DNA from 2 places in the Paenibacillus sp. USHLN196 genome. Region 2 is predicted to be linked to the other one. Evidence: predicted binding sites of a transcription regulator. Region 2 holds the regulator's gene; the other holds the start of a gene.

Region 1 (3,424 bases), on a different contig from region 2:
GAGCGAGCTGCTCTCCACCTTCCCAGACACCCTCCCGCATCATGAAATCGGATGCCTTGGCAGGTTGCGCGGTCTGGATACGGTAGCGATGTAACAGACCGTTAGCAGCATTATGCATCACGGATTCCAGTGCGGTGTAGAATCCTGCCCGATCTGCAACGGCTCTGCTGCCTTGACAGATACCAAACCGGATGCCGAGCTTAACCAGGTTAATGGTGTTGAAGGACAGGTTCCCCTTGCCACTCTGACGATTGCGTCCAAACCGGTCAGCCAGTGTACGTGTACGGCATCCCATCGTGGCGATGATCGTATCCGGATCTTCTGGATGATAGAAGGGCAGATTGAAGGAGGCATCCACATTGACAAAGTTGGGATACATCCGCCGGGATGAACAGGTGACTGCGAGACGGAACAAGTCATAGTTCGGCTCGCCTTCAGCCTGATTGATCCCCTGTTTGCACTGGAAAATATGTTGAGGGAACACGGGAGTCTCTCCGTTACCCAGACCTCGGATCGTTGCTTCCAGCAACGAGCGTGATACCAACCGACCTTCCGCTGATGTACATAATCCATAATTCAGTGAAGTGAACGGGATCTGACCACCTGCACGACTGCTCATCGTATTCAGGTTATGAATCAGCGATTCAGCAGCTTGTCCTGTCTCCAGTTCAGTCTCTTCATAGGCGAAGGCATACGCCTGCGGGCACTGATTCTTCGCTTCGATGCTATCCAGATGAAGCTGTTCATCCCCGATCAGGACATTTTCACCGAAGAGACGTTGTCCTTTGCGGTAATGTTTGCGGAACGATCGCTGTACATAGGGAGCCAGATCCCAGTCAATCTTGTTGGCTGACACACCGCCATATTGACTGTTCTGTTGGGACTGGAAGATGATCGCAACCAAGGCCATGGCAGACATGATCGTCTGAGGTGTGCGAACCGATCCGTTACCTGTATTGAAACCTGCAGTCAGAAGACGGTCAAACGGGATAAAGATGCAGTTGGTCGTTCCGAGTGCATACTGGTCCAGATCGTGCACGTACAGATCCCCGTTCTCCACAGCTTGAGCAAGCTCTTCAGGCAGCACATGACGCAGAGCATGCCACTTGGCGGTCTCCGAACCGAGCCTGCTCATCTTGCCGCTGAAGGAGTCTCCGTTCAGATTGGCATTTTCCCTCAGCGTATCGGCGTCTTCTGCGCCAATAATTCGTCTTCCCAGGTCGGATAATAGATCGGATGCCGGTGGAGTGGCATACTCAAGCATGTTCATGTAAGGTTCCTCCTAAAATGATTTCGATATCATTCAATTTCCATATAACACTATATGTAGATTCGTCTTATCCATTTATAAACTATATGTGGTTGTTTGGGTGTGATAATGATCACATAGCTTACAGGACAAATTGCACTTTCCTTTAATTGCTGTGGATATAGGTTCCCAAAGTCTGAGCGGAAGCGTATAATTTCTAGTTATCCTGCAAGTATAATTTCCGAAGTCGGACAAGATGGACTCTAATCAATCTGAAAAGGCGTTCTTCCATAACTTTTCGTTTGTTCAACCATCCGTTTAAGACCTGTTTTTTACCGCAAATGGGCAATAAGCAGGAAGTATGATTCTCTTATACAGCTACGGTGTTAATCATATAAGTATAGATTGTGACAGCTATTCGGATTTTTAATGGCCCCTGTACGTGATTAATCATTCTGATATACAGATTTGAAAGTGCAGCTAAGACTAGAGGGGTGAATCATGGGGACGGCAGAAGGCATTACGAAAGGCTTCTATGAAGATATAAAGGAAGCGGCGGCCCATATCGTAGATGTATTAAGCGGTATATTAAAGGTCAATACCATTTTCGTTGCCACGAATGACGGGGTGACGAATTTCATTTTGGAGGCATTCAATCGTACGGAAGAGTTGATTGTTAAAGGTAGTGAACTTCCATTTGAAGATTCATACTGCAGCTTGGTATTAAAAGATAAACATGAAAACCTTACAATCCAGAATACATGTGAACATCCGATGACACGATCCATGGACGTCACGAGCGGACTTGGCAATCGTTTCTTCGTGGGTGTGCCCATCATGCGAAGATCTGGCGAAACATTCGGTACCATCTGTCTGATGGATAATCCTGATTATGTAATCAGTGAGACCGACATGAAGACACTGAAGGCGATGGCTGTATTCCTGGGCTATGTTGTGGATCTGGAGAGCACATTGCATGTTCAGGAGCGTAAATTGATTGATTCGGAACAAATGCAAGAGCAGCTCCAGGCAGAGAAAGAACGAGCTGAATCGGAGGCCATGACCAAATCACAGATGCTAAAGCTGATGAGTCATGAGATTCGCAATCCGTTGAACGGTATTCTGGGACTGACAGATCTGATGCGTACACCGGATATGCCTGAGGAGCAGTCAGAGTATGTGAATATGATCGAGACAAGCGGCAATATTCTGCTTTCCTTGCTGAACAATATGATGAATTTCAACATCAATGAGGCAGGTAAAACGGTTATACATGATGATCCATTCGATCTGGTAGGTACCATTGAGAATACCGTCTATCTCTATGCCGGGATAGCGGCTGGCAAGAACATTGAGCTGGGATTGAATCTTGAGCTGAATGTGTCGCAAGTATTCGTTGGTGATGAGATCAAGATCGGACAGCTGCTTGCACATGTCATTCAATATGCTCTCGATTCAACGCGTGAAGGCTCCGTCCTGATCACGGCAGTGGTGAACGAAGAAGACGCCGAAGAGACGGGTACACTCCTGATCAAGGTGAAGTACACAGGTCAGACGTTATCAGATAAGAAGATGCAAACCTTCAATAGCCAAGATGAGAATTTGAATATCCAAAAACTAATCGGAAGCAATCTGGGTCTGGCTGTAAGCCAGAATCTCGCGATTCTCATGCATGGCCGTATTAAGGTGAGTAATGTGAAGGAGAATGAGACGGAATTCCACATTGCCCTTCCGTTACGCAGATACTGGGAGTTACCTCAACTCGCAAGTATTCAGCAGAGGTTAAAAGGGAAAAAGGTGTTGCTTGCCAAGGACCCTGACATTCTGCAAGGTGTCTCTTCCCTGATGCGCAGATGGGAAATGGATGTGCGTATGACTTCAGGCTCGAGTGTAGCACGTGAGTGGATCAAGGAAGGCTTCAAGCCGGATGTGGCCGTTGTGGATATGGGACTTCTGGAAGGCGGCGCAGTGGATTTTGTACATGAGCTGAAGCAGCGCACGGAGAATCTGCCCGTCATTATTCTGGTTCCCTATGGCATGCATATTGACCTGCATGAAGCGGAAGCCTTTGATGCTGTTCTGACGAAGCCGGTCAGACAAGCTGATCTGTTGAATGCATTGAGTATTACGCTGCCTTAAATGAGCAGATAGATGAAGGAATATCATAATTGGCGC
Region 2 (3,424 bases):
TTCGCCGAAGGTTTGACGTAAATGTCTTTGCGGTTGCCGCTTAAATGAAATTTTTCGAGCAGACCTTTTTCCGTCAGATTCTTCACGTTTTTGGAAAATGTACTACGGCTTACACCCAGGCGTGCGGCCATTTCCGACATGTTCTCTTCCTTGTCCTCGGCTTCAAGAATGTATTCCAGCGTCTGAATCTGTGAAGCGGAGAACATCATGTCCGTACCATAACTTCGCTGCAGCTTATAGGTGTTCGAGTACGCATTGCCGTATTTGATAATTTTCTCAATCAGTTCCCGATGGTCGCCCATCCAATCTAATTTCATGAGTAATCCCTTTCATATTCAGATTCTCTCTCTTACTCTACTGAAATCAGATCCGTTTTTCAATCCATGTGATTGCTTCTTCAATAACATCATCACGAGTCGGTTCATTAAATATCTCATGCATCAGATGAGCATAAATTTTGAGTGTTTTATCAGTTGAAGCGATATCCCCGTAAAAGTCACGAGAATCCTGTTCACTGACCAACCCGTCATTGGCCCCATGCAGAACAAGTACGGGATCTACAAACTGCTTGGCGTTCTCCTTGAGCCATGCTATGCCATTTCCCAAGCTGTTAAATAAATCTACAGAGATCTGCTTTTCAACCAGCGGATCATTCGCGTAAGCGGATACAACTGCGGGATCGCTGCATACGCCGCTGCCCAGCTCATTCGGGAAATACGTGCCTGCAGGAAGATCCATCGGCAGTTCTCCGGCCACTTTTGTATTGTAACGAGTGAGCGCTCCGGATAGTACGATGCCTTTAACCTTACCAGGATATTTCGTTCCAAAGGATGAGGTTGCAAAACCGCCCATACTATGCCCGATAACAAACAGCGGAAGATTGCTGCTCTCTTGCAATGCGTTTTCCACCACAACGTTGACATCCTCTATAATCTGGTGGAAATCACTGTAGAACGTACGCTGCCCTTCGGATCTGGCATGACCGCGATGGTCGAAGCGATACACATTAAAACCACGTTTATTTAGTTGTTCGGTCACATAATCGTAGCGCCCTGCATGCTCACATAGACCATGAACAATGACCACGGCTGCCTTCGCATCACTAACTAAATTCTTACTCGAATATAGCCGAGTACTGTCAAAGGTTTCAATTGTTGTCTCGATTTTGCTCATCATTATCCCACTCCTTCGTGATGCTCAAGAACATTCAGATAAAATCCTTTGTCTTAGGCACATATAATGTACTTTACTACAATAAAATAATATTTATTAAAAACAATATAGTTTCTTATGAAAACAATATCATCTGTACGTTCCTTTTGTCTACAATAAATTGAAGCGCTTACACAAAATCAATCATAGGTTCATTTTCTCAGAAACATATAACAAAGAACGCCATCACAATATTGTGATGGCGTTCTTGACTATGGAGCCTAGGGGGATCGAACCCCTGACCTCATCGCTGCCAGCGATGCGCTCTCCCAGCTGAGCTAAGGCCCCAGGATATGAAATTGATAAGCTTGTCCAGCTCTGCTATGTTCCACAGGCGACTTCTATATCATATAAAATCCAGCTTTCGCTGTCAATCACTTTTTCATGACGCAAAGTGATTGGAGAAGAACAACCGATTTCACTGGCACATACGGACTGGAACCCCAGACTGCTCTTCTCCCTTTACCCACTTCACTAATCCTCCAGATTGTCTTTGGACAAAAGGGATTTCAGTTCTTTCATGAACATATTGATGTCTTTGAACTGACGATACACGGAAGCGAAGCGCACATACGCCACTTCATCAACTGGAAACAGCTGCTCCATCAATAACTCACCAATCTGGCGACTCTCGACCTCAGCATCGGCTGTATTACGCAGAGACTTCTCTACTTCAGATACCATCATCTCCAGCGTCTCAACAGAGACCGGACGTTTCTCACAGGCACGAATAAGCCCGCGGAGAATCTTGTCCCGGCTGAACTCTTCCCGGCTGCCATCTTTCTTAATGACGATCAATGGTGTTTCCTCAATCATCTCAAACGTTGTAAATCTTCTGGCGCATTGCTCACATTCACGACGGCGACGAATCGATTTTGATTCATTGGCCGGCCGTGAATCAAGGACTTTGGTGCCCAGAAAAGCGCAATAAGGACATTTCAAATCAGATCACTTCCCATGTTTTACTTTTTACCACATATTGCCTGTACTGATCTTGTAATGAAAAATGCATTGCCGACACATAATACTTTTACCAACCCGCGAGGAGGTGAACAGCAATGGCACAAAGCAACGGTAACTCCAACAACCTGGTGGTAACTAGAGCTTCCGCAGCCCTCGAACAACTGAAATACGAAGTTGCTCAAGAACTCGGAATCAGCATCCCACAAGACGGATACCAAGGTAACATGACTTCTTACGAGAACGGTTCGATCGGTGGATACATCACGAAGCGTCTGGTAACAATTGCAGAACAGCAATTGGCAGGTCAATACCAATAATATCTGCATTGTAATACGCTACACAGAGGAGCATGGAGCGGCCGGTGAACAACCGGCCTGCTCTGTGCTTCCTTATATACTCAGAACGTATTATAGATCTTTACATACTGATTATAATAGTAAATGACTCTTTGTACATAGTGACGCGTCTCACCAAACGGAATATCCTTCACCGTATCGAATGAGCCATCCCATACACCATCTCTAAGCCAACTGTTCACTTTGCCCGGACCCGCGTTATAGGCAGCGATCATCACCGCTTCATTACCATCGAATTGATCAGACAGATTCCGCAGATACCATGTGCCTAACTGAATATTTCGTTCAGGCTCGTGCTTCAATTCCTCCAGCGAAGTGTCGGGAATTTTGGCTTGTTCCAGTATCCAGTTGGCCGTGTCCGGCATCAGCTGCATGAGTCCAATGGCTCCTCGTTTGGATTCCTTGCTTGTCTTGAAATTGGTCTCCACCTTGATTATGGAAGCAATCAGAAACGGATCAACCTCATAGCTCTGGGATTGGGCACGAATCTCTTCCTTATAATGAATCGGATAGAACCATGCCATCCAGTTTGTATTCAGGAATAATACCAATACAAAGGACACAAACATCAACAACAGTACACGTTTCTTGCGCAATATTTTCATAACAAACCCTTACGCTTTAGATATGAGTCAATTTGCTGCTCCGTCGCAGGCCATAAGCCGCTGTTATCAATGACAATGTCTGCAAGCTGCTTTTTGCGCTCAATATCCATCTGTACATCCATTCGAGCCTCAGCCTGTTCTGCAGTCATTCCATCCCGACTCATCAAGCGATCTCGTTGGACTAATCTTGGAACATATACAACCATAACTTCCTCGAAACCATCTTCCAGACCCGATTCGTACAGCAAAGGAATATCCGATACCACAAGTTTATCCGGATGTTCCAAT

The links. The regulator NrdR, encoded in region 2, represses ribonucleotide reductase genes. The targets are predictions, from matches to a motif close to AACACNATATATNGTGTT.
Region 1: WFI24_RS17120 (anaerobic ribonucleoside triphosphate reductase) is a predicted target of NrdR. The motif match lies at 1,317-1,334, and genes of this name have one in related genera.

What each region holds. Positions count from the first base shown of each region.
Region 1 is NZ_JBBCYH010000006.1:321,684-325,107, reverse strand. Features, by position in the region: gene WFI24_RS17120 (anaerobic ribonucleoside triphosphate reductase) at 1-1,270, opposite strand, end outside; gene WFI24_RS17115 (ATP-binding response regulator) at 1,751-3,388, shown strand.
Region 2 is NZ_JBBCYH010000004.1:373,208-376,631, reverse strand. Features, by position in the region: gene WFI24_RS11620 (MarR family winged helix-turn-helix transcriptional regulator) at 1-317, opposite strand, end outside; gene WFI24_RS11615 (lysophospholipase) at 364-1,176, opposite strand; tRNA gene WFI24_RS11610 (tRNA-Ala) at 1,428-1,500, opposite strand; gene nrdR (transcriptional regulator NrdR) at 1,687-2,154, opposite strand; gene WFI24_RS11600 (alpha/beta-type small acid-soluble spore protein) at 2,271-2,492, shown strand; gene WFI24_RS11595 (lytic transglycosylase domain-containing protein) at 2,573-3,136, opposite strand; gene coaE (dephospho-CoA kinase) at 3,133-3,424, opposite strand, start outside.